DNA from 4 places in the Corynebacterium tardum genome. Region 1 is predicted to be linked to each of the others. Evidence: predicted binding sites of a transcription regulator. Region 1 holds the regulator's gene; each other region holds the start of a gene.
The links. The regulator LexA, encoded in region 1, represses DNA repair genes until DNA is damaged. The targets are predictions, from matches to a motif close to CGAACANNTGTTCG.

Region 1 (7,930 bases):
GGACAGCGACGAATCGCCAGCGCCCACGGTGGACTTCACGGTAGTCGGCGGCGGGGTAGCCACCCACGCTTCGTCCGCCGTCACCAGAACGGCACCGGCGCCGCCGAGGGTGACGAGGACCTCGGGGATGCCGCGCTTGACGACGACACGGGCGGCCTCGACCACACCGCTGTAGTCGCCACCTTCGGCAGCCTTTTCCAGCGCCTGGCCGTCGACTCCTGCCAGCTGCCCCAACTCGAGCCCGTTCGGCTTGATGAGGTCAGGGGCGGCGGTGCTGAGGCCCTCGCCGAGGGCCACCATCGGAGCGTCGGAGGTATCGACGGCGATGTGCAGTTCTGGGTTCGCCGCGCGAGCAGCGGCTACGAGCTGGGTGTACCACTCGGTGGGCACACCCTTGGGCAGGGAACCCGCCATGACGAGCCACTCGGCCTTCGGCGCGTGTGCGGCCACTGCGTCTAGCACAGCGCGCTGGGTATCCGTGCTGAGCACGGGGCCAGGGCCGTTGAGCTTGGTGGTCCGGCCATCCGGCTCTGTCAACGTGGTGTTGATGCGGATGGTTCCGTCCATGGGGATCGCCTCCACTGGGATGGAATCCACGGCGGTAAGGGAGAGGAAGTGATCATCTTCACGGGCTGGCACGAGCGCCAGCGTATCGACGCCGGCAAGGGCTACCGCGTGGGTTACATTGACGCCCTTGCCTCCGGCAACCTGGGAGACCGACTCGGCGCGGTGAACGGCACCGAGCTCGATTTCCTCGTGCAGAGAGATCGTGGCGTCAATACTGGGATTCGGGGTTAAGGTGAGGATCATACTGGTGAATCGTCCCTTTCCGGTGTGCGTATAGTGGTGGCAAACTCGCCCGGCGGGAGCCGGCGCGGTCGAACTAGACATACATCAGCTCGAGGGTTCGTCGGTGTTGATTGTTGCCCGATTGTGTCCGATTGTCAATCGAATCACTGTGGTTTTCGTTGCATTTTCGGAAAATTTGTGATGATCTTGTAAAGAGAAAAAATTCGTCTCCGTAAGGAACTGTGTCATGGAAAACGTGTCCCAATCCACCGTTAAAGGAACTGGCGTTGTAGCCGGCGTTGCGTACGCCGAAGCCGTGTGGGTACGGCCTCGCCCGGAGCTGCCCTCCGCCGGAAAGACCATCGCCGAGGATAAGCGCGATGCCGAGTACGACCGCTTCTTGGAAGCGGTGGACATCGTCGCAGCGCGTTTGGAACAGCGTGCCGCTGGAGCCGATGGCCAGGCCGCAGAAGTGCTGGGGGCGACCGCCGGCATGGTGAAGGATCGTGGCTGGCACAAGGCTGTCCGCAAGGGCATCCGTGGCGGCAAGAACGCCGAGTATGCCGTCGTCGGCGCTACTGACAAGTTTGTCACCATGTTTGAGGCCGCCGGCGGCGTCATGGCAGAGCGCACCACGGACCTGAAAGACGTGCGTGACCGTGTCATCGCGCAGTTGCGTGGCGAGCAGGAGCCTGGCCTGCCCATGGTCTCTGGTGAGGCCGTTCTCTTCGCGGACGACCTGGCACCGGCTGATACCGCCACCCTGGACACCGCGCACATTAAGGCGCTGGTTACTGAGATAGGTGGTCCGACCAGCCACACCGCCATCATCGCCCGTCAGCTCGACATTCCGTGCATCGTGGCCGTGGGTGCTGACCTACGCTCCATTGAGGCCGGCACGCAGGTCTTCGTCGATGGTTCCATGGGCACCGTCTCCCTCGGCGCTGACCGCGCGGAGTCCCTGAAGGCAGTGGAGGAGTACCGCGAGAAGGCTGCCCGCGTGGCGCAGTGGCGCGGCCCCGCCCACACCAAGGACGGTCACCGCGTGCAACTGCTGGCCAATGTGGCCGACGGCAACGCCGCCCGCATCGCTTCGGACTCCCAGGCCGAAGGTATCGGCCTGTACCGCACAGAACTGTCCTTCCTTTCCGCTAGCGAGGAGCCGACTGTTGACGAGCAGGCGCGCATCTACAGCAAGGTGTTCAACGCCTTCCCGGAGTCCAAGGTCGTCGTCCGTACCCTGGACGCTGGCTCGGACAAGCCGATTTCTTATGCCACCCTGGATTCTGAGGAGAACCCGGCCCTCGGTGTCCGCGGCCTGCGCGTGGCCCGCGACAACGAGGCGCTGCTGACCCGTCAGCTCGACGCTATTGCTCAGGCAGCAGCTGAGCGCGACGAGAAGGCGACCACCTGGGTTATGGCTCCGATGGTTGCTACCGCCGTCGAGGCTAAGTGGTTCGCGGGTCTGTGCCGCGAGCGTGGCTTGACCGCCGGTGCAATGATTGAGGTTCCGGCTGCTGCGCTGATGGCGGATACCATCATGCCGCACCTGGACTTCGTGTCCATCGGTACCAACGACCTGACCCAGTACACCATGGCGGCTGACCGCCTGTCCCCGCAGCTAGCATACCTTACCGACCCGTGGCAGCCGGCCGTACTGCGCCTCATCCAGCACACCTGCATGGTGGGCCGTGACAACGACGTCATGGTCGGCGTGTGTGGCGAGGCTGCGGCCGATCCGATGCTGGCTTGCGTGCTCACCGGCCTGGGCGTGAACTCGCTGTCGGCTGCGTCGACCGCCGTCGCCGGCGTCGGTGCCCAGCTGGCCGATCTCACCCTGGAGCAGTGCCAGAAGATGGCAGACGCTGCCATCAATGCTGAGGGTCCGTCCGATGCCCGGACCGCGGTCATCGCCCTGCTGGAAGAATTCCAGGCCTAGGACTCCAACGAATAGCGCCGCTGAGCGAGCTCACTTGCTGCAGCGGCGCTTGGCTGCACAGGCGCTAGATAGAACAAGAGCGACCGCCGGATTACCTTCCGGAGCGGTCGCTGTTGTGGTTTTCGGGGAAACTACTTATCCCCGGCGAGGACGACCTCGACGTCATTGGCGCGCAGTGCGTCGAGGAAGGAAGTCGGGGCGGCGGCGTCAGTAATAACCACATCAATGTCCGCCAGGGACGCGAAGCTGACGAGGTAGTCGTTGCCCAGCTTGGAGGAGTCACACAGCACGACGACCTTGTGGGCGTTGGTGACAAAGGCGGCCTTGATAGCGGCCTCTTGTGAGTCTGCCGTGGACAAGCCATGGTCGATGGTGAGTGCGTTGGTGCCGATGAATGCGACGTCGGCGCGCATCAGCGCCATGGTGCGCAACGCAGTATCGCCAACGACCGCCTGAGTAATGGCACGCACTGTGCCGCCGAGCAGCTGCACGTCAGACACACCGTTGCTGGCAAGCGACAGTGCGATGGGGAGGCTGTTGGACACGATGTTGAACTGTCCGGCAGAGAAACGCTGTCCGATGAGATCTGCCAGTGCGTTGGTCGTGGTGCCGGCGTCGAGGAAGATGCTGCCGTCTTCGGGAAGCTGATCAAGGGCTGCTCGGGCGATGGCCATCTTGGCGCCGGTAGCCGAACGCTGGCGGGTGTCAAGAGTGAACTCGGCAGTCTGGAAAGACTGGGAGGCGACGGCGCCACCATGGACGCGGTGAACTACGCCTTCGCGGTCCAGTACCGCAAGATCGCGGCGGATGGTTTCTGCAGTGACATCGAAGCGCTCAGAGAGCTCGGTGACGTTGACACGGCCTTCGACGGCGGTCAGTGACGCGATCTGGCGACGGCGTTCTTCTGCGTACATTGTTTCTCCCTTGGGGGACTCCATTGTTCATCGCTAAGCCAGGGAAACATGGGGGATGAATTGATGGCTTAATGAAAATGTGCAACGGGTGTTGCTGTGATGTCCCCATTCTTTCATTGAGTGCGGGTAAAACGGAACAAAACAAAGAGATTCACACATCAAGAACGTTAAGGATTGGTGGAAAACAGCCATTGGCCTGCCCGTTTGGGAATGTGTGATTTAGGACGCTAATCGGGCGCAAATCGGGCATCTACACGCGCAAGGGGGTAAACAAACACAAAAGTCCCGCCCCGTCCTTCCGTTCTGAATGGGAGGAAGGCGGTTGGGGCGGGAAAGCGGTGGGCGACAAAAAAGGGGAGAAGGTGTTAGAGCTTGCGGAACACGGAGACAACCTTGCCCATAATCTCTGCCTCGTCGCCCTTGATCGGAGCGTATGCGTCATTGTGGGGGAGCAGCCAGACGCCGGAGGAATCTCGGTGGAACTCCTTCACCGTTGCTTCATCGTCCAGCAGGGCGGCAACGAACTCACCTTCCTCCGCAACCGACTGGGAGCGGATAATGACCCAGTCACCGTTGAGGATGCCAGCATCCTGCATGGAGTCCCCTACGACCTGCAGCATGTAGAGCTCACCGCTGCCCACGACCTCATCCGGCATGGGGAAGTAGGCATCGACGTTCTCCTCTGCAGTGATAGGGGAGCCGGCGGCAATGCGGCCCACCACTGGGATGTAGGTCGGGCGAGCGGCGTCCTCGGGTACGTCCGAAGACGTGGGCTCAGGGGAGTCCTGGGCTGCGGAGGTTTTGCGGCCGGGCTTCTTTGCGTCTTCCGAGTTGGGGAAGTGGCGGACATCCACGGCGCGCGGCTTGTTCGGGTCGCGGCGCAAGAAGCCCTTCTCCTCCAACTGCTTGAGCTGATATGCCACCGACGACGTCGATTGCAGCCCAGTTGCATCACCGATCTCACGGATGCTGGGTGGGTAGCCGCGCAGCATCACGGCGTCATGGATGACCTCCAGAATTCGGCGCTGGCGGGCAGAGAGGGAATCAAGAGTGGGCTGTTCGGTCTTCTTGGGTTTGCGGGACATTATGGGCTCCTCAAGGTGGGGTAAAGCTTGCGTTCACAGTGGCGTTAAGTGGGCTTCTTAAAAAGATTATGAAGTGCGCGGCACTGTCTTCCTTTGTAGCACGGAAAGAAAAAATGTTCGAGAAATGGCGCGCAGATGTGGACAAATATTCGAGAGGGTGTTATAAATCGAACATACGAACAGGATCGAACGGTTTAGCGAGTGGAATGTTCGAGTGTGTCAACCGCGTTGCATACACTGCAGGCAACGTCATCCGCTAGATGAAAAGAACGCAAAGGAATAATCATGGCAATCGTACTGAATACCAGCTCACGCAACCGCATCCCGAATGAAGCCTCTGCTAGCCCGCGACCCGCAGTTGTGCCTCCGGCGGCGGTGTGGGATCCGGCGGGAGAGCGTGGTCGGGGTGCCGGCCGAGCGTTCGGACCTCGCAATGTTCGAACGTTGAGTCCCCTCGATAGAACACAGAGCCGCCTCTGTGAATCGCGCTCGCGCGGTGGTGGACATCCAAAAGGCGTGGTGGATTCCACTGTTAAGGGATCGAACGTAGGTAACTATGTTCTGGGTGCGGTCTTCGGGGCCGCGGTATTCGTTGGCACTGTCTGGGGCGGTTTGAGCATCGACACTGAGTCGCCGGCGGCACCATCCCCGGCCGTGCACTCGAGCTCCGATATCGAGGCGGCATCCATCGCCCACTAACCTGTCGGAGAACGCGGTAGCGGTGTGCCTTTCAGTTCGGGGCGGCGGTAGGCTAACGGTCGGGGATGGAAAGCCTCCGCTTGGTTTCCAGGAGGCCTGAGTGAAAGGACGCCGCGTAACGTGTATTGCCCGTTTTGCCACAATGAACAGTCCCGAGTCATCGACTCGCGCGTGGTAGACAGCGGAACCTCTATCCGCCGGCGCCGCGAATGCGCGTCATGTAAGGGTCGATTTACCACCGTGGAGAAGGCTGTTCTTCTCGTCGTCAAGCGCAACGGCTTGGCGGAGCCTTTTAGCCGGGACAAGCTCATTCGCGGCGTGCAGCGCGCTTGTCAGGGGCGCGACGTGAGCGACGATTCGCTGAAGAAGCTGGCGCAGCAAGTAGAGGAAACCGTTCGCAGCCACGGCTCTTCCCAGGTCAATGCCAACGATATCGGCCTTGCCATTCTGGAGCCGCTGCGCGACTTGGACGAGGTGGCCTACCTGCGCTTTGCCTCGGTGTACAAGTCCTTTGAGAGCGCTGACGATTTCGAATCAGAAATCCGCCTCATGCGCCGCCGGGACCGCGATAGCTTCTAGCTGCGATTAGCGCAGCTTGTCTGCGGCCTTTTGAATGCGGCGCACCGACACTGCGTGCGCGGTACCGAGGCGCTGAGCAAAGAGCGAAACGCGTAGCTCCTCAATCATCCAGTAGATGTCCTTGACGTCGCGGGACTTTTCGCGGCCAGCAGGCAGGGAGCGGAGGCGGTTGGCCAGGTATGCCTTCGCCTCATCCACATCAGCCTGGCGGTCGGCATCGCGGTCCGGATCGAGGTTCATGTCCTCCAAACGGATTCGCGCGGCCTGAATGTACCGCGGCAGGTGGCGCAGGTGCTGCATTCCGTGCACCGTAATGGCGTGTGGCGGCAGTAGGAAGTCTAGCTGCTTGCGGATGTCATCAATCGCCGGTCCCTCCCAGTGCTTGAGCTCTGCGGAAAGATTGGAATATTCCGCTAAGCCGGGAGCAATAGCGACGACGGCTTGGCGCACTCGCCCGGGTACTTCCGGCTTGACCTGATTCAGTAGGGCCTTAAAGTCCGCCGGGGTGCGGACGGGTCCGCCCTTTTCCATCATGATGTCCCGTACGGCGGCCACGCGGGCGTCGTTGACCAAACCTTCCGCCCCGCCGTGCGGGTATGCATCAACGGCGACGCGCTGCTGCAAGGGCAGACCCTTGACCATCTGTTGGGTGCCGACGGTGATCTCGCGCAGGAGCAGCGTCAGCGTCGTGGTGATCATGGAGGCATCCGCTGCCGCCTTGGTGGGGTGCACCTTGAGCGCCACACCATTCTTCGTGGCGACCAGCGCCGGGTAGGCGGTGACCTCGTGGCCGTCGACGATGGTGGTGACCTCCTCGTCGATGGTGCCCAAGGTATCGTCGGACCACTCCTTGACTGCCTTCGACTCCGCGGCGCGGCCCACACGGGAGACCGACGAAGAAATGTGTCCAGCCTGGCGTTGCACCAGCGCTTGGAGGTTCCGGTCAGAGTCGATAACCTTGCCGCGCTTGTCCACAGCGGCATAGTTCATACGCAGGTGCGGGGCAAGCTGATCCGGGCGGAAGTCGTTGGCGTCAATGCCCTGGCCGCCCATTTCACGCAGCACTGCCGCGAGCTGCTCTGTCAGCGTGCCTTCGTACGGCAACAGCTTCGGCAACGCGCGCTCGGCGAACTCGGGAGCTGGGACCACGGTGCGGCGCAGCGCCTTGGGGAGGGAACGAATGAGTTCGGTGACGAGCTCTAGGCGCAGGCCCGGGACGAGCCAGTCAAAGCCCTCGGTGTCGAGCCCCGCCAGCAGGGGGACCGGGACCATGAGGGTGACGCCGTCCAGGGGATCGCCTGGCCCGAACTTGTAGCTCAGGTCGTAGTCAACGGTGCCCTTGAGCCAACGGTCGGGGAAGGCCTCCTCGGTGACGTCGTGGTCGTCGTCGAGCAACTTGGTCGGATCGAAGTCCAAGGCGTGCTTGTTCTTCTGCTTCTTCCACCACGAGTCGAAGTGCTTGGCGGTGGTGACCTTTTCCGGGATGCGCTGGTCGTAGAAGTCGAACAACGTGTCCTCATCCACGACTAGGCCGCGGCGGCGGGCCTTCTCTTCGTACTCGGAGGCGTCGGCAAGCTTGCGCTTGTTGTCGTGGAAGAAGTGGTGGTGGGTGTTCCAGTCACCGTCGACAAGCGCGTGGCGGATGAACATGTCGCGCGCTGCTGCTGGATCCACGCGGTGATATGGCACGGTGCGGTCCGCCACGACGGTGACCCCGTAGAGCGTGGAGCGCTGGGTGACGACAGCGGAGCCGCGCTTTCGGGACCACGTGGGATCCGAATAGTTGTGCTTGAGCAGGTTCTTTGCCAGCTTCTCGACCCAGGCCGGGTCGATGGCGGCTACGTCGCGTGCCCAGAGCCGCGAGGTTTCCACGAGCTCGGCGGCCATGAGGAACTCCGGTGGCTTCTTCGCCAGAGCCGAGCCGG
Region 2 (7,930 bases), 1.3 Mb from region 1:
GCGATGGCGGATGCCTCCAGAACCTCGCGGGCGCGCACGGTCAACAAGTCAGGATTGCCTGGGCCGGCACCGACGAAGACGACTCTGCCCAGATCAGGCGACTGCGTATCCGGCACGGCATTGCTCATAAGGTTCTTTTCTAGTCTGTGGTCTCGAAGCGCCCCATCCTTCAATGGTGGGCGCACGGACAGGGAAAAGCCCCCTCAGAAAGGGATTAAGGGGGGCTAAATCATTGACGTCAATGATTGTGTGCTAGGTACACACTAAAGGATAAGGCGCGAAACCAAAAATCAGTTATCCAGCAGGTCGGCCGCCCCCTGCGCGAAGAGCTCCTCCGAGACGGCACGCCCCAGCTCCTGCGCCTGGACCGCCATTCCAGCCGCCTGCGCGGTGAGCTGACGCGAACCATCCAGCGCGAAGACGCCGCCGCGGACCACCAGCTGCTCACCTTCCCAGTGGGAGGTCGCCGCCACGGGCGCGGTGCAGCCAGCCTCCAGGCGGGAGAGCACGGTGCGCTCCGCCTGGGCTGCGGCGGTGGCGGTGTTATCTGCCAACTGGGCAATCGCCTCCGCTGCCGGGGTTGCCTTGACTGCCTCAATGGCCAGAGCACCCTGCGCCGGTGCGGGCATGAAGACCTCCGGATCGAAGACCTCGGTGGCACGGTCGGCATAGTTGGCGCGGACCAGGCCGGCGTAGGCCAGCAGAACCGCGTCGAGCTCGCCGCCGGTGACCTTGCCCATGCGGGTATCGATGTTGCCGCGCAGGGGGCGAATGTCCAGGTCCGGGCGCAGGGCCTTGAGCTGGCTAATTCGACGCGGGGCGGAGGTACCCACGCGCGCGCCCTCCGGCAGCTCCTGAAGCGTCAGCCCGTCCCGGGCAACGAGCGCCTCCCGCGCGTCCTGGCGCTGCGGAACCACCAGGTCAAAGCGCGGATCGGCGGCCGTGGGAAGGTCCTTGAACGAGTGCACGGCAATGTCGCACTCCCCGCCTGCCACGGCCTCGCGCAAAGCCTGGGTGAACACACCGACGCCGATGCGCTCGACGGGCGCCATGTTGACGTCGCCGTGCGTGGTCACGATGTGCAGCTCCGCCTCATAACCGGCGGACTTCAGCCACTCCTGCACGTGGCCCGACTGCGTCGTTGCCAGCAGGGATCCACGGGTGCCAATCTTCAGCATTTACGACTCCTTCTTTTGTGCGGCCTGCATCTGGGCGGCGTCGGGAAGCTCGGCGACATCCACCGCCACCCCGCTGCCCTCCAGCTGCAGCCCAAAGAGCTCCTGCAGCGCGGTCTCGTGGCTCACGCTGCCCGAGCTGGCGGCGAGCTGCTTGGCGCGGACCGTGGGCTCGTGGAGCAGCTTATCCGCCACCCGCTTCAGCGCGCGGTTGACGTCCCCCATCTGGCGCTCATCCAGCTCCGGGTGCTTCTGCTCCAGGCGGGCGACCTCGCACTGCACGAGGTCCGCCGCGCGCTGGCGCAGGGCCGAGACCGCCGGCACCACGTCGCGCACGCGCTGGGCGGAGGCGTAGGCCTCCAGCTCCTCCGTCACGATGCGGCGCGCCTGCGCGTGGGGGCTGCTGCCGGCGGCAAGGTCTGTCGCGGCGGCGTCGAGGGACTTGCTCAGGCGCTCGACATTGACCAGCTCCACGCCCTCCAGCTCCGCGGTCGCATCGTCGATATCCCGGGGCAGGGACAGATCCACCAGCATGAGCGCGCGGCCCGCCACGTGATAGCGCTCAACGTCGGCGGCCGTGATGGTGAAGTCCTGCGCGCCGGTGGCGGAGATGGCCATGTCCACGGAGTGCAGCGCCTGGGCGCGGTCGCTAAATTCCACGACGTCCGCGTGCACGCCGGCCTCGTGGGCGTGCTCCGCCAGGCGCTGCGCGCGGGCGGTGGTGCGGTTCGCAATGACCAAGTCGGCGCCGAGGCGCCCGGCATGGGTCGCCGCCAGGGACGCCATCGCGCCTGCGCCCAGGATGAGCACCCGCTTGCCGTCCAGCTGTTCGGTCCCCATGCGCTGCAGCGCCTGGTCGAAGGCGAAGGAGACCATGGAGGCACCGGCCTCATCAATATCGGTCTCGGAGTGCACGCGCTTTCCGGTGCGCAGCGCGGACTGCGCCAGGGCGTGGATGCGCGGGCCCACCGTGCCCTGCTCGGAGGCGGACTGGTAGGCGCTGCGCACCTGGCCGATAATCTGCTGCTCCCCCACCACCATGGAGTCCAATCCCGAGGTCACCGTCATGAGGTGCTCCGCGGCGGCGTCGGCGTAGCGCACGTACAGGTAGGTGCGCAGCTCATCCTCCGCCACCCCGGAGATCTCCGTCAGCACGCGGACGACGTCGTGGACGCCGGCGTGGAAGGAGTTGGTGACGGTGTAGACCTCCATGCGGTTACACGTGGAGATAATCATGGCCTCCGACAGCGACCCCGCCTGGACCATGGCGCCGCAGGCGGAGTGCTGGACGGACTCATCCATGCTCAGCTTCTCCAACAGCGCCACCGGCGCCGACTGATGCGACATGCCCACGACGAGCACACTCATGCACTACCCTCCAGCCCTCGATCATCCCTTTGGATGACCCAAATCAACCAAAAGGCTAGCAGCTTGGCGACGCTTTCCGAAACTACGCCGACAGCGCCTCCGCCAGCTCCGCGTTGTCCACTTCCCAGCAGGAAAACTCCTCGCCGTCAATCACCACAACCGGCACGCGGTCGCCGTATTCCATGGCCAGCTCCCGGTCCTCATCCACCGTGCGCACGCTAAGCTCGCAGCCCGCCTGCGCCACCACGGGCTCGATCTGCTGGCGCACCCGCTCGCAGGATCCGCAGGTCGTGCGCACCATGAGCTCAACGGTGTGAGGCTGGGAAGACATGGGTCTCCTTATTCAGAAGAAATATAGGCAACGGTTTACTATGGACACGTTAGTCTTCCGTCCCGTTGAAAGCTGAATGCGTGTCCCTCCCCATCCCTCCCGGTATGCCCAACTCCCCGCGTGAGTTCCTGGCCAACTGGACCGCGAGCAGGGGCAACCTCCGCAATTTCCTCGAGCAGCAAGCCTTCGCTCCTCTCGGTGAGGATCATCAGCGGGCGGCCGGTGAGGCGTCGGCAGCCGCAGCGGTGGAACAGCTCTTCGGTATCTCCCTAGATTCCTTCTCCTCCGGCCTCGAGTCCGTGGAGGGCTCCTTCGAATCCGCCGGCGCGCGCAGCATCACCGCGCCCGACCCGGACATCCCCCAGGACCCCGGCACGGCCGCGTTTTTCGACGTCGACAACACCCTGGTCCAAGGCTCCTCCCTGGTGTCCTTCGCCTTCGGCCTGGCGCGCCGACGTTATTTCAGCCTCTCGGAGATTCTTCCCATTGCCTGGAAGCAGCTGAAGTTCCGGGTATCCGGCTCAGAAAACGCCGAAGACGTCGCCTCCGGGCGCGTCCAGGCCCTCGAGTTTGTCAAGGGCCGCTCGGTGGCGGAGATGGTCGCCCTGTGCGAAGAGATCGTGGACCAGTCCATGGCGCACAAGGCTTACCCGGGCACCAAGCAGCTGGCACAGATGCACCTCGACGCCGGCCAGCAGGTCTGGCTCGTCACCGCCACCCCGGTGCAGCTGGCGCAGATCCTGGCGCAGCGCTTCGGGTTCACGGGAGCTCTCGGCACGGTGGCCGAGGTCAAAGACGGCCGTTTCACCGGCCGCCTCGTGGGCGATATCCTGCACGGCTCCGGCAAGATGCATGCGGTGGCGGCGTTGGCCACCCTGGAAAACCTCGACTTGGAGCGCTGCACGGCGTATTCCGATAGCGCAAACGACGTCCCCATGTTGTCCATGGTGGGCACCCCGGTGGCCATCAACCCGGATGCCAAGCTGCGGGACATCGCGGAGGAGAACGGCTGGCTCATCCGGGACTACCGCTCCGTACGCAAGGCCGTGCGCACGTACGGCCTCCCGGCGCTAGCCACCGCCCTCTTCTCCTACGGCGGCTGGCGCATGGCCCACCGCCGCTAGCCGTCGCTCTGTTGCGCCTTGGTGCGCAGCATATCCATGCACATCACCGCGCCAATCAGCCCGGCGTGCTGCTGCGGGTCGAGCCCCTCCGCAATGGACAGGTGATAGGTGTTCTTGCCGGTCAGGTAGCGGCCCACACCACTGAACTGGTTGCGCACCTGCGCCAGCGGCTGCCCCTGGCTGGTAATGGTAATGTTCCAGTCCCAGAAATCGCCCTCAATGTCGATATCGGCAAAGCCCTCCATCTCCATGGTCAGCCGAGTCTTCAACAGGGCAAAGTGCTTGGTCACCACCGCCATGGGCTTCTCGACGCCCGGCAGGTGCACCTCATAGGTATCCCGCACCAGGTTCGGCGGATCCGAAATCACCATGAGTGGCTGCTGCGGGTTTCCCTGATCATCGGTGAACGCGACCTCCAGACTGCGGGAGGCCTTAAAGAACATGTCCTTCAGGCTGGCTGATTGCACGATGGTTCCCACGGGCACGCCTTGTTCGTCGGCGATGAGGAACTGATCCTGCATGAAGGACTTGGTCTGGGAAATGACGAGATTATTCGTGGTCAATAGCTTAGGCACCATAGTGCGCCATAATACGGAAATTTCCGCTCGCGTGGTGCCCGCTTAACCTCACTCCCCAAATCGCCCTTTGCGCAGCTCAGGGTACATGTCCGAGGCGGGTTATATAGTCACGGTAGAACGTGTGTTCCATCCAAAACTACCCAGGGAGATACCGCATGACTACCGCCACCGAGACCACCTACTTTTCCCACATGAACCCCAACTGTGCCATCGCCACCGAGCGCACCGCCGCCCGCCGCGCGGACTATCGCTCGTGGATATCCGCCCTGCCACCGTTAGATGAAGATTTTGATGTTGCGTGTCAGCGGCTCGTCGCCAAGCTGGGCCTCGGGCCGAAAGTCATCATGGAAAGCTGCGCTGCCCTCCACCGCCTCACGCAGCTGCCGGGGCTCAAGAACCTGCAGGAGACCCTGTACCTGCTCGACATGCGCGCCCTGCTGGCCATCGACCGCGCGCTGACCAAGCTGGGCACGCTGGCCGCGGACAAGCTCGCGTTTATCGACGCCGCCCTGGTGGACTTCCTCACCCCCACCCGGCCGAACCAGAACTTCCCCACGCCTGCCCAGATTGGCCGGAAGGTGCGCGACATCTGCCGGGTCATCGACAAAACCGTGGCCTTTCGTGACACCCGCCCGAAGGACACCTACACCATGACGGAAACCGGCGAGCGCGCCAGCCTGGAGCTCACCACCGACAGCGCCACCGGCATCATCCTGCACCAATTCATCAAGGACGCCGCCAAGGAGCACAACATCTCCACCCCGGAGGCGCTCAAGAAGCTCATCTCCGGGGCAATCCAGCCCTCCGCCACCGTCATCCTGCACACCTACCAGGCCACTGACATCCCGAATGCGCCCACCTTTGTCCAAGGCCACGAGTGGACCGCCGCCGACCTGCCCGCGACCCGCACGCGCGACCTCTCCGCTGAGCCCCTGGAGTCAGACAGCTACGTGGCCTCAGAGCTCATCCGCAAGTTCGTGGAGGGCCGCGACGGCACCTGCCGGGCGCTGGGGTGCACTCGCCCCGCCTGGCAGTGCCAGATGGATCACCGCATCAATTACGCCGAGGGCGGGCCGACGCATCCGCGCAACCTTGCCAGTCTGTGCCAGCACCACCACAACATGAAGACCGACGGCCGGGCGCACTACATCATGGACCCCATCACCGGGGACGTCGTCTGGCTCTTCGAGGACGGCACCTGGGCCATGACCGAGCCCTCCGGTCCCCTGGCCCCGAAGACTAAGCGCTGGGCGCAGACCGTGGCACAGAAGATCACCGCCGACCAGAAGCGCGCGCATGACAAGGCACAGCAGCTCAAGAAGGAACTCGACGAGGACGCCCGCACCCCCGAGCCCAGCACTCCGCAGGACAACTCCACGGAGGACACGGAGGACATCCCGTTCTAGCCCGCGCCGTCGTTTAAAACGACGAGAAAGGAAGACGACAGCCCCGTCGTTTAAAACGACGAACTCCCCGCCACAATCCTCATAAAGGACCGAACGGGGAGAGCGAGTGCCGGAGCTTTACTTGCCCAGCTTACGACGCTGAACGCGGGTGCGGCGCAGCATCTTGCGGTGCTTCTTCTTGGACATGCGCTTGCGGCGCTTCTTGATAACAGAACCCATGACAGGTTTCCTCACTTTCGGTATTAGTACGTACTCAAACCGGCCGGCAACGCCTGGAATGAAACCGCACGGTGCACTCGATGCGGCCCCGCACAGCGGGGAGACGCAGGCGTACCTGTGCCGACACGAATGCCCATCATCTTACCCAGCTGGCCCTACAGCACCAAAACAGCGCCCACCGCCGTGGACTGTAGGAATCCACAGGGGTGGGCGCTGCTTAAAAATGGTGAACGTTAAGCGCCGTAGACCGATGCCTCAAGGTATTCCTTGACGGCGGACTCGTGCACGCGGAAGGAACGCCCCACGCGTACTGCCGGCATGTCACCTGCATGAACCAACCTGTACACCGTCATCTTGGAGACTCGCATGATCTCCGCAACTTCAGCGATGGTCAGGAAAGTTCCCTTATCTTCGTTAGCCATATTTTAGTTAACCCTTCAGCACGTGACGCGCTGTAGGCTTCCCCTCCCACAGGACTATCACGCACGCGCTCCTGCCAGCTTAGCGTGAAACCTGTGACTAATGCGACCCAAGTGCCAATTTTTTCCCCTGCCGCAACCCCCTTCCCCATAAACCCGCCGGGCAACTGGTGTCACAGGATTTTCACGATCCCCTACGCCAGCTCCTGTGCGCGCTGAGCGCATGCCTCGGCGGCGCGGAAGAAGGCGCCGCGCAGGCCCGACTCCTCCAGCTCGCGGAGGGCCGCCGCGGTGGTACCGCCCGGGGAGGTCACGCCGGCACGCAAGGCGACGGGGTCCTTGCCCGATTCCGCCATCATTGTGCCCGCGCCCTGGGCGGTGCGGGTGGCCAGTTTTTCGGCGACGTCGCGGGTGAGGCCGAGCTGGACGCCGGCGTCGATCAGCGCCTCCGTCACCAGGAAGTAGTACGCGGGCGCGGAGCCGGCCAGGGCGGTGGCGGCGTCGATGTGCTTCTCCTCAATGACGGCAACCTCACCGACGGCCTCAAGCAGCTTGACGACGCCCCCGAGCTGCTCCTCACTCACGTGCTCACCACCCGCACACGTGCACATGCCCTTGCCCACCAGCATGGGCGTATTCGGCATGACGCGGACGACAGGGACGCCGTCGCCCGCGGCCTTCTCCAAGGTTTCGAGGGTCAGGCCCGCGGCCATGGACACCACGACGGCGTCCTGGGGAATGTCGAGGCCTTCCAGCAGCTCGACGATAGCGTAGGGCTTGACGCAGGCGAAGATGTACTCGGCGCCGTCGATAGCCGCGGCGTTATCGCTGGTGACACTCACCCCATACGTGCCGTGCAGCTGCTCGCCGCGTTCCGAGCGGCGGTTGGTCACCACGATGTCAGCGGGCTCGTAGCCCGCGTTCACCAGCCCGGAGACCAGGGCCTCGCCGATTTGTCCTCCACCAAGTACTGCGATTTTTGTCATGCTTCCCAGGGTGCCAGAAACCCTGGGGCACGGCTACATTACAACCAGCAGCGGGCCGAAGGTCAGCACCAGGCCGGCGATGGCGGCCAGGAACATGGACAAGCCATCGCGGTTGGTGCGCAGAGCGTGGACGATGCCGACGATGACGCCGGTGACCACCACGGCCAGGATGAGGACGACCACGCGGGAGAAGTTCTCCCAGAGAACCTCGAAGCCCTTGAAGACCACAGCGCCCAGCACGACGCCGACGAGCGCGAGAAGCACGACCGCGAAGGGGTTGAGCTTCTCTTCCTCCTCGAAGTCCTCTTCGTCGTCGTACTCTTC
Region 3 (7,930 bases), 410 kb from region 1:
CGATCGACGCGGCCGCTAAACGGACGGATGGAATCAATTTCCACACCGTCGACGCCCTGTGCAGCTGTAATAATTTCATCGGCCATTGTGGACTGTGGAAGGTCCACCACAATGTCATCCATGACGGTGCCGTCGGGGAAGTTCTCCACGATGTCTACCGACTGGATATTCGCCTCAATGTCTCCCAGTGCGTGCGCCAAATAACCCAAGCTACCGGGGCTATCGGGAAGCTGGACGCGGACAAGGTAGGACATGATGATCTTTCTGTGTAACTGGCGTTAAGCGGTTGATTTAACGTGATCTATGGTACATAACCCGCGGAATACTATTCAATAGTCAGATAGATAGGAGCGGTGGTGGCGCGCTGGAAGGCGTGAAGTACCATGGGAGAGCATTAACCGTCTCAGTGAATAAAAGGATGGAGTTCGCGTGTCTGATATTTCGCGTGACGAGGTCGCGCACTTGGCAAAGCTGTCGCGATTGGCCCTGAGTGAGGAAGAACTGCAGCAGTTCGCTACTCAGATTGATGAGATTGTGGATTCCGTATCCGCAGTCGGCAAGGTCGAAGCGGAAGGCGTGGAGCCGATGTCGCACCCGCACTCCGTTAACGCGCCGATGCGTGAGGACGTCATCGTGCGTACCCTCACCGCCGAGCAGGCTTTAGACCAGGCGCCTGCATCCGAGGACGAACGCTTCATGGTTCCGCAGATTCTGGGTGGAGGAGACGAGTAAAAAATGGCACAGTTTATCGCGCCCGCTGAGGGCTTGACGTCCCTGACCGCCGCCGAGCTTGCGGAGAAGATTCACTCCCGTGAGGTGACCTCCCGCGAGGTAACCCAGGCGTTCCTTGATCGCATTGGTGAAACCAATGATGAGCTCAACGCCTTTCTGCACGTCGGTGCCGAGGAAGCGCTGGCGGCTGCCGACGCCGTCGATAAGGCTCTCGACGCTGGCGAGGAGCCCGCGTCCGCCTTGGCGGGCGTCCCGCTGGCGCTGAAGGACCTGCTGGTTACTACCGACGCCCCGACGACCGCCGCCTCCAAGATGCTCGAGGGCTGGGTCTCGCCTTACGATGCCACCCTCGTGACCAAGCTCCGTGAGGCCGGCATCCCGATCCTGGGCAAGACGAACCTCGACGAGTTCGCCATGGGTTCCTCCAACGAGAACTCTGCCTTCGGCCCGGCGCATAACCCTTACGACACCGAGCGCACCCCGGGCGGCTCGGGCGGCGGCACGGCCGCAGCGCTGGCCTCCGGCCAAGCTCCGCTGGGCATTGGTACGGATACCGGCGGCTCCATTCGCCAGCCGGCCGCGCTGACCAACACCGTGGGTGTGAAGCCGACCTACGGCACCGTCTCCCGTTACGGGCTTATCGCTGCCGCCAGCTCCCTGGACCAAGCGGGCCCGACTGCCCGCACTGTCCTCGACACGGCGCTGCTCCACGAGATCATCGCGGGCCACGATTCCTTCGATGCAACCTCGGTAGATAAGCCGGTTGCCCCGGTCGTTGCCGCCGCGAAGGAAGGCGCCAAGGGCGACCTGACCGGCGTCAAGGTCGGTCTCATCAAGCAGTTTGAGCGTGACGGCTGGCAGCCGGGCGTTATGGAGGCTTATCACGAGGCCGTTGAGCAGCTGAAGTCTCAGGGCGCCGAGACCGTTGAGGTTGATTGCCCGCACTTCGACGACGCCCTCGCCGCGTACTACCTCATCATGCCGTGTGAGGTGTCCTCCAACCTGGCTCGCTTCGACGGCATGCGCTACGGCCTGCGCGTCGGCGACGATGGCTCCCACTCGGCGGAAGAGGTCATGTCCCTTTCGCGTGCGGCTGGCTTTGGCCCCGAGGTCAAGCGCCGCATCATGCTCGGTACCTACGCATTGTCCGTCGGCTACTACGACGCGTACTACCTGCAGGCCCAGCGCGTGCGTACCCTCATTGCTCAAGATTTCGAGCGCGCCTTTGAGCAGGCCGACGTCTTGGTCTCCCCAACGACTCCTACTACGGCCTTTAAGTTGGGCGAGAAGGTTGAAGACCCGATGGCGATGTACAACTTCGACCTGTGCACGTTGCCGCTCAACCTCGCGGGTCTGTGTGGCATGTCGGTACCGTCCGGTCTGGCATCGGACTCCAACCTTCCGACTGGCCTGCAGATCATGGCACCTGCCTTTAAGGACGATCGCCTGTACAAGGTGGGCGCAGCCTACGAGGCAGGCCGCAAGTAGCCAGCCCAAGGGCACTGAACCCACGACTGTCCTCCCGGTTCTTCGGAGCCGTGGAGGACTTTCGCGTTGTGGGAAGGGAGGTGGCGTCGTTTATTTCGACGCCGCCGTTTAGAAGGGGATGTCGTCGGGGAGGTCATCGCCCTTCGCCTCCGCTTCTTTCCTTTCTTTTTCTTTGGCTTTTGCTTTCTGCTTGGCGTTGTATTCGTCGATTTCTTCTTTGAGCTTCTGTGCTTGTTCGCGGACAAACGTGCGGCGGTTGGTAATGTGCTGGCCTACGGTCTGCGCCCACCGTTGCATCTTTGGTGCTAGGGGTCCTTCGGGCTGAGTGATGGTCCACGTACCGTCGTCGAAAAGCCAGACGATGTCCCCGGTATAGGGGTCGATGAGATAGTGCAGGCGACCGTCTGTCTTCATGTTGTGGTGGCCCTGGCAGAGCGAACCCAAGTTAGAAGGATGGGTGGCGCCTCCCTCGGAATAGTTGTGCCGGTGGTCCATTTGGGAGTGGTAGGCGGGTTTATTACAGCCGCCAACGCGGCAGGTGCCGTCCCTGCCTTCGACTATTTTGCGCATGACTTCCGGACAGACATAGCCTTGTGCAGGCTCTACATCGTCGAAAAGATCGCGGATGCGGGTATGCGGCATCGGGGCGGAGCGCCACCCATGATTTTCGATGAAGGTGGGTGCTCCCTCCACGTCCGTAGCGCGATAGGTGTGGAGGATGACCGTGGCAGGCGGTGTGATTTCTCCGGAGAGAAGCTTCTTCATGGCATCCGTAATGGAGATTCCGTGCGTAGATGCGGTCTTCCGGATGAAGGCGTCGAGCTTGATGCCAGTGTCCTCATCGACGCCAAGCTCAATCCAGGCCTTCGTTCCGTTGCTGGAGAAGGCATAGCTGTCTTTCGGTCTCGTATCCCGATAGGCAATAGTGTCGTCCAGAGAGCGGCAGATGTCGCGCATGCGACGGCGAATCTTGTCCACGGTGGGGAAGACTTGATGTGGCTGGTCAGCGGTGAAGTAGTCCACCAACAAGTCGTCGATAAGCGCGAGCGTGTCCACGTCGGGCCCCGCTAAGGCTTGCATCGGCCCGTCTATAGCGATGAGCCCGGCCATATCGAGGAGGTAGTGGGTTTCCTGGAGCTGCTTAAGTTTAGGCAGGCTATCGAGCCGATTGAGTGCTCGCAGTCCAGATTTGATGTAAGCCTCCTTGAGGCCCCATGCGTTCACGAGGCTAAGCGCCACCGTGTCAATATCGGCATCCAGATCTGGCTGTGCTTGACGCCAGCAATCGTAGTCGGCGCGTCGGACTGCAGCGCGGGCTTGGGCAAGTGGATTGGAAGGGTTGGCGTGGGCGAAAAACTTTAAGTGCTGAGAAGTTGGTGGGCGAGTGGTCGTGCTCATGAATCCCCCGGGTGGCATAGTCGAAATGATGTTCTATCCCTAGACTAGTGGCACGGGGTGAAAATGGCCATACTCTGCGTGTATTTGCAGGGAATCAGTGTCGCGGTGGGGGTGTCAAGCTTCACTTTAGGTCAGGTGTGCGACTCTGTCGAGCTGGGCGTATGTCTTCGCGAAGAATTGGAGGGTGGGGGTAGAGTTTCGCAAAATTTCATGCGTTAAACAGTTGGGGTGCCGGGCGGGCTGTGTAAATTGGCGTCTACTAAACGGTGTCTATGCTGCGAAAACCTGGCATTAAAAAATATTTCCACAAGGCTTTACAGAAGGAAAGCGTTAGGTTAGAATCAACTTAGTGATTGCATCTGCTGGGTGCGGATCACACTGTGAGAGAGACAGATAGAACGCCCGCGAGTGCCGCCCCTATTATTCGGCACACGCTGGGCGTTCTATTTATGTGGATCTACTTGGCGTCGGAAAGCGCGTAGGCAGCGCCGGCGGATGCTGCGGTCACGGTAAGGACGGCCGGCCATGCCCCGATCTTCTTGGCCAGCGGGTGGGAGAGGCCAAACGCGCCCGTGTACAAGGCGGCCAAGCCCGCGGTGGTGGCGGGAGTAGTCTTAGCCCACCAGCTGCGGCCGGCCCACACTCCGGCGGCAGCGAGGATCACGCCACCCAGTGGGCGGATTCCTGTTTCCTTAGCGGTAATCCACCCGCCGATGAGCCCCAAGGTTACGGTGGTGGCGGTGGAGACGTCCTGCGGTTTCTTAATGTCAATCATTCCCATGCGGACCAGTCTAGGCCCGTGTCCGAGGCGGTGGCTAGACTTCGCTGCATGAATATACCCACCGTGCTTCCACCGGAGAGTAACGCCTGGCGGGCAATGGCAGCGCTGTCTCTCGGGTTCTTCGTGTCCTTGCTTGACCAGTCGATGATTGCGGTTGCGCTGCCCGGCATCCAGCGGTACTTCGATGCCGGGGTCAACCAGGTGATGTGGGTATCCGCCGTGTATCTGCTCGCAGTCGTAGTACCCTTGTTGTACACAGGCAGGCTGGGGGATATCTATGGCCAAATGCAGATGTTTCAGCTGGGTGTGGGGCTGTTTGGCGTCGGTGCCGTTTGCTGTGCGCTGGCTCCGAACGTGGAGCTTCTCATCGCGGCGCGTGCGCTGCAAGGCCTCGGTGCGTCAATTCAAATGCCGCAATCCATGGCTGTGATTAACCGAATTTTTCCCCGGTCGCGGCGCGGTCGTGCCCTGGGCGTATGGGGAATTGTGGGGTCGGTGGCCACGCTGGCGGGCCCGCTCGTGGGCGGCTTCGTAGTAGGCGCTTTCGGGTGGCATGCCGTGTTCTGGGTACATGTTCCGTTCGTTATCCTCGCCATCGTCTTGGCAGCGCGCTGGGTGCCAGCGTTGCCGACGTCCGGCAGGCGAATCGACTATGCCTCCGCTGGCGTCTCCTTCCTGGCCCTAACGTGCTTGGTCTTCGCGGTCCAGCAAGGCCCGGAGACTGGCTGGCCGTGGTGGATTTGGGCCCTTCTAGTCGGCGGCGTCGTGGGACTGTTGGTGTTCGTTAAGCTGCAGGAACGCAATCGGGAACCGCTGGTCCCCCTGGTGCTCTTTAGGGACCGAAACTATTCGGTCGGGTCGGTGGCTATCGTGGCGATGGGCTTTATGGCGGCATCGATGATGATTCCCATGATGCTGTGGCTGCAGGACGACCGAGGATTGTCGGCAGGGGATGCCGGACTGGTCGTCACCCCGATGGCGTTGGTATCGCTGTGCATTTCACCACTGGCTGGAATCCTGGCAGACAAACTCGATCCGCGGCGTCTCGCGCTTATTGGATTCGGAATCCTGCTCGCCACTTTCATTGGGGTGTGGGCATTAATGCTGAGTGACACTTCAGGGTGGTGGCTGGCGCTGCCGTGCGCCGCACTAGGAGCGGGACAGTCGTTCATTTGGGGCTCCAATGCGGCAACCACGATGCGGGATACTCCGCCAGAACTCATGGGGGCTGCCTCCGGTGTGTACAACACCTCACGGCAGGTGGGATCGGTGATTGGTGTAGCTGCAGTTTCGGCGGCTCTGCAGGCGGCGGGGGTGGCTAGCTCCTTGTTCGTCATCATTGCGGCGCTGGCCGTGGGGTTGTGCGCATCCCTATTCTTCACCGACACGCTCCACGGCTGATCCGCTCACTGCGGGCCGGATGGCAAGGGGGTAGATTAGAAAGCATGCGTCTTGCTGTACTGACATCCGGTGGTGATTGCCCCGGTCTGAATGCTGTTATCCGCGCGGTCGTTCGTACCGCATCCAACGAGTTCGGCGATACGGTTGTCGGCTATGAGGACGGCTGGGTTGGCCTCATGGAGGACCGCCGCCGGGACCTCTACGACGATGCAGAGATCGACCGCATTCTGCTGCGCGGCGGCACCATCCTGGGTACCGGACGCCTGCACCCGGACAAGTTCAAGGCGGGCCTGGACACTATCAAGGCCAACATGGCTGACGCCGGCGTGGATGCGCTCATCGCTATCGGCGGCGAAGGCACCCTGAAGGGCGCTAAGTGGCTGTCTGACAACGGTATTCCGGTTATTGGTGTGCCGAAGACTATTGATAATGACGTCAACGCCACCGACTACACCTTCGGCTTCGATACCGCCGTTTCTGTGGCAACCGACGCGATTGATCGTCTCCACACCACCGCAGAGTCTCACAACCGCATTCTCATCGTGGAGGTCATGGGCCGCCACGTGGGCTGGATCGCCCTGCATGCAGGCATGGCTGGCGGCGCTCACTACACCGTTATCCCCGAGGTGCCGTTCGATATCGCCGATATCACGAAGGCGATGGAGCGCCGCTTCCAGATGGGTGAGAAGTACGGAATCGTCTGTGTGGCCGAGGGCGCGCTGCCCAAGGAAGGCACCATGGACTTCGAAGAGGGCGGTGTGGACCAGTTTGGCCACCAGACCTTCAATGGCATTGGCCAAGTCATCGGTGACGAGATTAAGAAGCGCACGGGCTACGACGTGCGCACGACGGTCTTGGGTCACATCCAGCGTGGTGGCACGCCGACCGCGTACGACCGCGTTCTGGCTACCCGCTACGGCACCCACGCGGCTCGCGCGGCCCACAACGGCCAATCCGGCATGTGTGTAGCACTGCACGGCGAGAACATCGACCTTGTCCCGCTGGAAGATGCCGTGGGCAAGCTCAAGGTTGTCCCGGCTAAGCGCTACTCCAATGCGCAGGCGCTCTTTGGCTAAATAGCCCTCCGTTGGGCACCGCACTAGTCATGACGAACGTGATGGCGTTTTTCGCCGAGCAGCCCATCTTGTTGGTGTTCCTGCTCATTGGCATTGGTATGGCGCTGGGCAGCGTCAAGTCTCGCGGCATCAGTTTGGGTGCCGCGGCGGTGCTCTTTTTGGGGATCGCTTTTTCGGCCGCCGCGCAGGCAGCGGGGGTGGAAGCCTCCGTGCCGCCGATTTTGGGGACCTTGGGGTTGGTTCTCTTCGCCTTCGGTATTGGTAACAACTCGGGCGTGGCGTTCTTTAAGTCGCTCAAAACGGCCACAGGGCCGGTCCTCTCAATGATCGGGGTCTTTCTCGTGGCGGCGGGGTTGGCCTTTGGCGTGGGAAGGTACGTCTTCGACCTGAGCAATGCCACGATTGCTGGCACGTTTGCCGGTGCGGTGACGAATACGCCGGCGTTGGCGGCGGCGTCGGAAAGCACGGGCGATCCAGGCGCGGCCACCGTGGGGTACGCGGTGTCCTACCTTTTCGGTGTCATCGGGATGTTGGCGGCGACGGTGCTGGTGCTGCGCGACGCCGGCAATGACGACGACATCATGTCACCCGTCACGCGGCAGCATATGCAGGTGATGCGGGAAATCTCGATCGCGGAAATCGACAGTATTGGCAACGGTGAGGTGCAGGTCACGCGCCTGCGCCGCGTGGGCAGCAATGAGCTGACCATTCCGAAGTACTTCGACGTGCTGCACCCGGGCGATGTGGTCACCTTGGTGGGCGCGCCCGAGGACCTCGATAACATCTTGGGGAGTGCTGGCAGGGAATCGCCGCAGATTCTGAATGACGATCGCCACGACCTAGATTTCCGCCGCATTACCATCTCCGAGCACGAGTTGGCGGGGAAGACCATCGCGGAGCTGAATAATCAGCTGGCGGATCGCTGGGGGGCGCGTATCTCGCGCGTTCGGCGCGCCGATAACGACCAGGTGGCGATTCCAGAACACGTGGTGGAACTCGGCGACCGCGTGCGGGTGGTGGGCACCCAGCGGGCGCTGCGGGAAATCTCGACCTT
Region 4 (7,930 bases), 620 kb from region 1:
CATGAGGGCGAAACATCCCTCCGGCAGCAAGTCCTTGATATTGGGGGCCAGCGGATCGCCCGGCAGGCCGGAGTCGACGTGGCCCAACCACTGGTGGTCCACCCCCAGCGCCTGCGCAGCCTTCGCCATCTCTTCGCGGCGGACGCTGCCGATGTTCTCCAATACGCCGGGACGATCCATCGCCGGGTTGATGATGTCGCCACGCTCGCCGCCGGTGCAGGTCACGATGAGGACCTCGCCGCCCTCAGCGGCGTACTTGGCGGTCGTGGCCGCACCCTTCGAGGACTCGTCGTCGGGGTGCGCGTGAATAGCTAGAAGCCGCTTGCTGCTCACTCGGTGAAACATCTCCCTCAGTCTGATCTAGAAACAGTGGCCCAGTGTAGTAGATGGCGTGGGTTTCCCTGCTGTCGGACGGACTGGATAGACTAAAGCTCATGACTTCTGCAGGTTCTGCTCGCCCCTCCTCGCGCTACGGCTCCGCCCCTACTTCCAAGGGATCGTGGACCAACCGCGCCCTCGTCCTCGTCTTTGCCGCCATGCTCATCGCACTTGTCGTTTTCGGTGTGCAATACTTCCGCTCCCAGCAGAAGGTCAACGCCAACATCTCCTACGTCACCCACGAGATCCTCTCCGATGACACCACGCGGGTGTGGGCAGATATCACTCGCAACCGCGTGGAGGAGCCCGCCTACTGCATCGTGCAGGCCTTCGACTATTCCAAGGCGGAAGTAGGCCGCCGCGAAATCGCCGTCCCTGCCGGTGGCGAGGAGGCCCAGCGCATTGCGGTAGACATCCCCACCAACCACCGCGCCGTCGCCGGCGGCGTCTATGGCTGCTCCGGCAACATCCCCGCTTATCTGGACATGAACACAATGGATACGGCGGACGTATCCGAGGACGCTACGGCCGAGTAAACGCCCAGCTATGCTAGTATGTTGAGCGTTCAGAATAGGCCGCGCCACCTGCGTTTATGAGGCCCATTCTTTGAAAGTTAGACCGTTACACGGAAGGTTGCACCATGGCTGAGCAGCAGAAGCAGTACATCACCCCGGAGACCAAGGCCAAGCTCGAGGCCGAGCTGCAGTCCCTCATCGACCACCGCCCGGTCGTCGCCGCGGAGATCAATGAGCGCCGCGAGGAAGGCGATCTGAAGGAGAACGCCGGCTATGATGCCGCTCGTGAGATGCAGGACCAGGAGGAGGCCCGCATCAAGCAGATTTCCGAGGTTCTGGCGAACTCCACCACCGAGCGCACCGCCGTCCAGGAGGGCGTTGCTCACATCGGTTCCGTGGTTCACGTGTACTACAACGGCGACGAGGAGGATCGTGAGACCTTCCTTATTGGTACCCGCGCCGCTGCCTCCGACAACAAGGATCTGGAGACCTACTCCGAGCAGTCCCCGCTGGGCGCCGCGCTGCTGGGCGCCGCTGAGGGCGAGACCCGCGAGTACACCGCACCGAATGGCAAGACCATCTCCGTGACCGTGGTCTCCGCCGCACCGTACGATTCCGCAAAGGCCGCGACGCCGCGCGAGTCCTAATTTATACTGCTCTATATCACCGTATTTCTGAGAAAGAGTTTCATCCATGAAGAAGTTCACTCGTTTCGCTGCTGCCGGCCTGGTTTTCTCCGCCGGTCTCTCGCTCGCTGCCTGCCACCCTCCGAACCAGAAGGATTCTGAGGAAAAGATCGACACCGGTGCTACCTACACCGGTGAGGCCCCTGGCGCCGGCGCCGAGTCCAGCGTCGCCCCGGTCACCGAGACCGAAACTGAGGTAGCAACCAACACTGAGGTAGTGACCGACTCTGAGGTGGCCCCCTACACCACCCCGGTTCAGCAGTAACTCTCAAGAGCAGAGTCGAAACGGCGCCACGGTTATTTTCCGTGGCGCCGTTTCTTACTGTTCCCGTGCCCAGTCACCAATGACACCGGGCACCACCGCGGGCGACTCCCCCAGCAGGTCACGTCGATTCGGATCGCGCTCTACCTGCGTCGTTACCGATTTGATCCGCTTCTCGCCGTCACCGCCTCGTCCGGCGCCGCCCATCATGGGCATCATCCCGCGCATGCCAACTCCCCGCGCACCAGCCGCGGCGCTACCTCCGACAACGCTCTGCCTGCCACCGGTTACGGGAAGTGCAGCGCCACCACCAGAGCCCGTGCTTGACGACGCCTTTCCTTCTTTCTGCCCCGTACCACCAGCCGCAGCACCGGGCAAGCCGCCGACGATGGGGTGAGTACCAGTACCGGCGGAAGCACCCGCAGCCGCTGCACCACCGCCCACTCCGGCCGCAGCCGTCGTCGGATTGGCTGCCGGGTGTGCAGGTGCATTCACTGTGCCGCCAGGCAAGCGCCCTGCACCCCTCCCGATTACCCCGGCCCCGTCTGAAAGTCCGGCCGCACTCGGCGTTCCCACCGCACCCATAGACGTTGCACCTCCCGCCACCGACCCCGCGACCCCGTTCATCGGCCCGGGCGACAATGTTCCCGCAGTGGCGCTGGTTGTGCTGAGCGACGAGGCGTCGATTGGCGCCAGCTCATCCCCAAACCCCAGTTCACTCAGCAGCGCACGCCCTTGGTTGCGCAGATCCGCGTGGAATTGGGCAATGTCTTCTGCACTCATCCCCAGCTTGTGCAGCCCCTGAATTTGGCCATTCGCCACATCAAAGGAACCGGGCCCCATCTGGCCACTCTTCATTGCTTCTTGGATTTCCCGCGGCCACATCACGCCGTCAGTTGTGAAACGGGTGCCGTCGCCAGCCACCGCGCCAAACTCCGCGCTGGCGTCACCGCCGCCGCTCGGTGGTGCCGACTCCATAAGCGCATGCTGATAGGGCATCGCAGCAATCGCACCCCTTTGCAACATAGCCTGCATATGGGCCAGCGCCGCCTGCTCGGCTGCAGTTCGCACCGCGGGCTCTGGAATTGCCGTGATCTCCAGCGCCATCGCCCACGCCTTCGCCTGCGCGCCGATAAGGTGCGAATGGAAGCCAAACAGCTTTCCCTGCATCACCTGCGAATTCGCAATGAAGTGCGTGCCCGCCTGTGCGACTTCCCTAATCTTCTGCGCCGCCCGAGTCGTCGTCTCACTGTCATTGTCAGATTCGAGCGCCGTTGCAGACTCCTGGAGCCCCGCAACAATATCCATCACCTCGGCGCTCAGCTCATTCCACCGTGCCTTCGCCGAAGACACATGCCAGTAATTGGTGTTCGTTAAGTCAACCGCCAGTTTCACCATGTTGGTCCCCGGCTGCACCACCGGCACCACAAACCCAAAGGGGCTGTATCCAGGGTCCGGCTGGTTCATGATTGGCATTGATTCTTGTCCCCCGCCTCCCCCGGCGTCTGCTACGTCCAACCCCCGACTATTGAGCTCATCCTGCGCTTCTAACCCCGCAAGCTCCCTTTGCAGCGTATCCCCCAGCCACGCCACCTGTTCCCGAAAGCGCTCTAGCGAATTCCGCGCTGAGCCAGGGTCAGTGGCGAGCACCCTTTGGTGAATCGTACCCACCTCGCTGAGCCCCGCGACTGGTGAGTATCCGCCGTCTAGCGGGGAAAAAGCCTTTGCTGAGGAACTACCCACCCGACGTCCCAAATTAACAATGTTAGATACTTCTTGCGCAATAGATTTTCCGTTTATGATCATCTTAAATTCCTCACTAAATGAGTGCCTTTAATAAGTCGAGAGAAGCTTGGCAACGTTCATTCATTGACACATCGCGGCTCAACTCAGTCCACGACAACGAAACCATCCCCCTTTTTGTTTCAACATATGAAGTACAGCTGACATCTCTGATGAAAGTATCCTCGATAACGAGAATTTCTTCCTGTTCCCCTTTCAGCCCTCTAAAAATAATAGGGTCCCCATTCTTTACGGTCTCAATACTCTCGTGGTCCGATGCAATCAGTACATCAGCCTGACCCGTCTGTGAGTACTTCGTCGAAAAATGACACGAGCGATAGCCACTCTCCCTCTCGGGCTCAGAGTTTGGCTCCAACCCCAATTCGGCAAGCACCTCGCTCGGTATCTCACTACACGGGTCAAAGACCCGAAACCCCGGTACAGTGCGGTCAAATGTGCCCAAAGGCGGCAGCACCCCTCTGCCTGTGTCGGCGTCGTCAGCCGCAGCGTCCGACTCCTCCACGGTCGTGGCGGTGACATCAGCGACCCCCGAGTCCGCTGAGCCACCGCCGCTTTGCCCGTCGGCGAAATCATGAAGTCCCCCGGATTCACCACCATGAACGCGAGCACCCAGGCCACCTGGCAGCGCGCAGCTCGCTAGCACCCCTGTGCAAGCCACGGCTCCCAGCACCAGGCCCCCGATTCGCTTCATGGTTTCCCTTCAATACATTTCACCAACTTCTCGAAACCAGCTCTTGGAGTGTGACTCCGCCAGTGGCTTCTGCAACAAGAATGCACGAAACTTCACGGCTTGTCGCGCCAATTTTTGACACCTCGATGCAATCGAAATTTCACGCATCCTCACATATAAGAACTCTCTGTTAGAAATATTTTAAATACTCGCTGGTTAGACCCTGTGCACCGACTGGATGCAGATTGGGAAAATTTTTCCAAATTTCGGTGAAAAAAACTTCATGGGTACACCCGAAATTACAAGCTTGTAAAGCTGTATCCTGGGGTTTTGCAAATTTACCACCGTCAACTTTGAAGCCAATTCGCCCACAAACTTCCCCGGTAAATTACAGATCGGCCCTGCAAGTTCGTCAGCACCTAGTGGGTCAGAACGGAATGTCTTCGTCGCACCCCTTTCCGCCGTAGCCGCCGTCGACGCCACCCTTCGCACTTGGCTTCGCCGCCTCCTGCTCAAACTCCTCCTTGAGAGCCTGAGCCCGTTCGTGAGCCTTCGTACGGTTCGCAGTAATGAGCTGACCCACGGTCTGTGCCCAGCGCTTTGCCTTCGGTGCCAAGGGCCCTTCAGCCTCGGTAATAAGCCACGTTCCGTCCTCGAACAGCCACACCACATCACCGGTGTCCGGGTCCAAGATATAGAACGCGCGGCCGTCAGTTTTCATATTGTGGTGGTGCTGGCATAGGGCCACCATGTTCGATGGATGCGTCTTTCCACCATCCCGGTAGTTGATCCGATGATCCAATTGCGACAGGTAGGCCGGCTGGTCACAGGTAGGAGCACGACAGGTTAAATCCCGTCCTTCAACGTATTTTCGCACGTCCTCGGACGGACCGTACCCTGCTGTTTCCTTCGGTGCTTCGCTAAAGTCTCGGTGCCGCTCTCGCTTGGCGGGGATATCTCCAATCATCCACCCATGGCCCTGCACGTACGTAGGGCCATTCTCAACGTCAGACGCACGATAGGAATAGATGACCACCTTCCCGGCCTCCGGTGTGACCGAGCCCGAAATCAGAAGCACGAGCGCTTCGGCGAGTGTTACCTGATGCTCCTTAGCCACCTGCGCCACAATCTCGTGCAACACCACCCCGTGAGCGGCTTCCACGTCAAGTTCAATGTAGGCTCTGCTGCCACTTACCGTGCACCGGTACGCATCTTTTTTCTGGGGATTATAGAAGGCAATGGTCGGGTCAAGCGCCTGGCAAATATCCCGCAGACGACGGCGAATCTTTCCCACAGTCGGGAACACCTGGTTCGGCTTGGTAGGCGTCAGATAAGCCGCTAGCAGGTTATCGATCTGCTCCAGAATATCCCCCTCAACCTTCCCCAACTTCGCCAGCACTTGGTCGATAGCCACCAAGGCTTGCATGTCTAGGATGAACCCCGCGTCCTGCAGCGCTTTGACTTTCGGCAGCTCCCCGAGCCGAAATATCGCCAAGACATTACGCGCTACCTGACTTTGTGTCTTCCCCGTCTTGCCGGCGATGCGACTAAAGGCAACGTCGGCGTCGTCGTCAAGCACTGGCACAACCGAACTCCAGAATTCGTACTCCACCCGACGCATGGCTATCCCTGCCGTGCAGACAGGATCCCGCGGATTCGAATGTGAGAAGTAAGGCGGTGGGTCTACCGCTGTCGTTGACGTTGCCACAATCGTGACACCCCCTTGAAGTCGGAGTCTCCCAAATGGAGAGTAGAACAGATTTTCTACCCTCGAGTTTAAACATCAACCCGGACATGCACCAGAGGTATATTTTTCACGCCCTCGACAGGCCCCCTAGACCAAATACACATTCGAACTTGAAACACACTTTTCCCAACTGGATTTATAAACGGCGGATTATATCCCGCGATGCCGTCAAAACGTGTCCAGTATCACAGTCGAGCCTCCGAGAGGACACTCGCGCCAGCCCCCTTCAGCACGCCCCACACAGCGAAAGCCCGCTCCCCTCCCACAAAGTAGGAGAAAGAGCGGGCTCTACTTAAGTGTCGCTACAAGAGCGAATCCTAGTCCCTGAAGTAGCTCAGGAACCGCAGAATTTCGGTGTACAGCCACACCAGGGTCACGGCCAGGCCAAGGGCCACGCCCCAAGCGTACTTAGCCGGAGCACCCTGACGGATCAGGCGGTCAGCCTGGTCAAAGTCAGTCATGAAGGACAGGGCCGCGAGCACGATGCAGACCAGGGAGAAGATGATGGACAGGATGCCACCATCGCGCAGCGGGCTCATGCCAAAGAAGATGGCCAGCAGGAAGTTACCCAGCGCCATAATGGCGACACCGGCGATGAGGCCGAACATAATCTTGTTGAACTTCGGGGTAACCTTCACCGCACCGGTCTTGTAGACCATGAGCATGCCGATAAATACGCCGACCGTACCCATGATGGCCTGGCCAATAATCGCCATGCCATCGGAGTTACCGAAGGCCACGCCGGCAAACATCAAGGAGAAGCCGCCCACGAAGAGGCCCTCGAACACCGCGTAAATCAGAGTGACAGCGGCGGAGCCGTACTTCTTGCCAAAGGTCGATACCAGAACCGTGACAAAGCCACCGATTGCACCCACCAGAGTGAGAAGCATGGCGACTCCGGGGTTAATCAAGGTACCGATAGCGAAGTTCAGCACGGCCATCACAATGATGACGCCGAGGGTGATGCCGGTCTTAGTCACCACATCATCAACAGTCAGCGGACGCTCCGAGGAACGGCCCTGCTCAGCGAATGGGTTATCGGCCTGTCCAAAAGGGCTGCCAGCCTGGCCGAAGGGGTTGTTGCCCTGAACCTGGCCGTTGTTCTGATTGGAGGTGAGGGAACTCATGACGGGGTTGCTTGAACGCACGTGAATCCCGATTCCTTTCACAGTCTTTGTACATTTTCGGCCCGCGCGCGGGCCGTCGTAATCATGGTCTCACAAGTGTTAACGCCTTGTGCTCCAAGGAAGTTCCCACAAATTCCAAAGAAAGCAGTTTTTTCTTAGCGCTCCGTCGGCGGCGGCCCTGCAGGCGGCTCCCCCCCTGACGTCGATGCTAAAGGTGTAGCCGCGGGAGGCGTCTCCAGTCATGGGCGGCAACTGCATATCCCAGCCGTAGGAGAACACCATGTCGCTGCTCAAAGAGACGCCAGCCAGATTGTCCGCGGAGTCCACGTAGTGCGAATCCTTGTACACTTCCTGCGCCACCTATTCTGGCAGGGCGATCTGTGAGGTCAGCACATTGGTGGTGGCATCGGAGATGACTTTATTGAAGCTAAACACCTCGAAGTGGATGTGCGGCCATCGGCCTTCGTAGCAGCCAGGTTTGGTCGGTAACACCGTAGGAATACGTGGAGTACTGACCTTCGGAATTGCAGTGCCATTTCCGGCTATGGAGCGGGTGAGGTCACGACGTTCGATGCCACTTTTCTCGAGGACGTCGGGGCCGTTGCTTCCACTCCTGGTTAGGGACCGGAGGTCTCCGTAGAGAGTTCTGCGGCATCAGAGGAGGCAGTGCTTGACGACGCCTCCTCGGCCGACGTTGAACAGGCCTCCATCGCTAGCCCAGCATGCGGCGGCGCAACAGGAC

Region 2: a site for LexA is predicted at 4,691-4,704, ahead of ACLI1P_RS01670 (HNH endonuclease signature motif containing protein). Genes of this name have one in related genera too.
Region 3: a site for LexA is predicted at 3,640-3,653, ahead of ACLI1P_RS05855 (HNH endonuclease signature motif containing protein). Genes of this name have one in related genera too.
Region 4: a site for LexA is predicted at 6,155-6,168, ahead of ACLI1P_RS04865 (HNH endonuclease signature motif containing protein). Genes of this name have one in related genera too.

What each region holds. Positions count from the first base shown of each region.
Region 1 covers NZ_CP177104.1:1,621,774-1,629,703, reverse strand. The annotation lists gene ACLI1P_RS07835 (1-phosphofructokinase family hexose kinase) at 1-810, opposite strand, end outside; gene ptsP (phosphoenolpyruvate--protein phosphotransferase) at 1,037-2,728, shown strand; gene ACLI1P_RS07825 (DeoR/GlpR family DNA-binding transcription regulator) at 2,860-3,642, opposite strand; gene lexA (transcriptional repressor LexA) at 4,008-4,727, opposite strand; gene ACLI1P_RS07815 (hypothetical protein) at 5,247-5,426, shown strand; gene nrdR (transcriptional regulator NrdR) at 5,547-6,005, shown strand; gene hrpA (ATP-dependent RNA helicase HrpA) at 6,012-7,930, opposite strand, start outside.
Region 2 covers NZ_CP177104.1:349,785-357,714, reverse strand. The annotation lists gene ACLI1P_RS01700 (uroporphyrinogen-III synthase) at 1-128, opposite strand, end outside; gene hemC (hydroxymethylbilane synthase) at 291-1,178, opposite strand; gene ACLI1P_RS01690 (glutamyl-tRNA reductase) at 1,179-2,543, opposite strand; gene ACLI1P_RS01685 (glutaredoxin family protein) at 2,626-2,874, opposite strand; gene ACLI1P_RS01680 (HAD-IB family hydrolase) at 2,979-3,998, shown strand; gene ACLI1P_RS01675 (LURP-one-related/scramblase family protein) at 3,995-4,576, opposite strand; gene ACLI1P_RS01670 (HNH endonuclease signature motif containing protein) at 4,732-5,982, shown strand; gene ACLI1P_RS01665 (30S ribosomal protein bS22) at 6,100-6,201, opposite strand; gene ACLI1P_RS01660 (helix-turn-helix domain-containing protein) at 6,435-6,623, opposite strand; gene proC (pyrroline-5-carboxylate reductase) at 6,815-7,606, opposite strand; gene ACLI1P_RS01650 (hypothetical protein) at 7,640-7,930, opposite strand, start outside.
Region 3 covers NZ_CP177104.1:1,211,290-1,219,219, forward strand. The annotation lists gene ACLI1P_RS05840 (amino acid-binding ACT domain protein) at 1-254, opposite strand, end outside; gene gatC (Asp-tRNA(Asn)/Glu-tRNA(Gln) amidotransferase subunit GatC) at 430-732, shown strand; gene gatA (Asp-tRNA(Asn)/Glu-tRNA(Gln) amidotransferase subunit GatA) at 736-2,220, shown strand; gene ACLI1P_RS05855 (HNH endonuclease signature motif containing protein) at 2,329-3,618, opposite strand; gene ACLI1P_RS05860 (hypothetical protein) at 4,076-4,399, opposite strand; gene ACLI1P_RS05865 (DHA2 family efflux MFS transporter permease subunit) at 4,448-5,800, shown strand; gene ACLI1P_RS05870 (6-phosphofructokinase) at 5,845-6,876, shown strand; gene ACLI1P_RS05875 (aspartate:alanine exchanger family transporter) at 6,906-7,930, shown strand, end outside.
Region 4 covers NZ_CP177104.1:998,410-1,006,339, reverse strand. The annotation lists gene mca (mycothiol conjugate amidase Mca) at 1-333, opposite strand, end outside; gene ACLI1P_RS04890 (DUF4307 domain-containing protein) at 435-914, shown strand; gene greA (transcription elongation factor GreA) at 1,019-1,540, shown strand; gene ACLI1P_RS04880 (hypothetical protein) at 1,587-1,844, shown strand; gene ACLI1P_RS04875 (hypothetical protein) at 1,899-3,149, opposite strand; gene ACLI1P_RS04870 (DUF3558 family protein) at 3,661-4,335, opposite strand; gene ACLI1P_RS04865 (HNH endonuclease signature motif containing protein) at 4,742-5,935, opposite strand; gene ACLI1P_RS04860 (Bax inhibitor-1/YccA family membrane protein) at 6,379-7,209, opposite strand.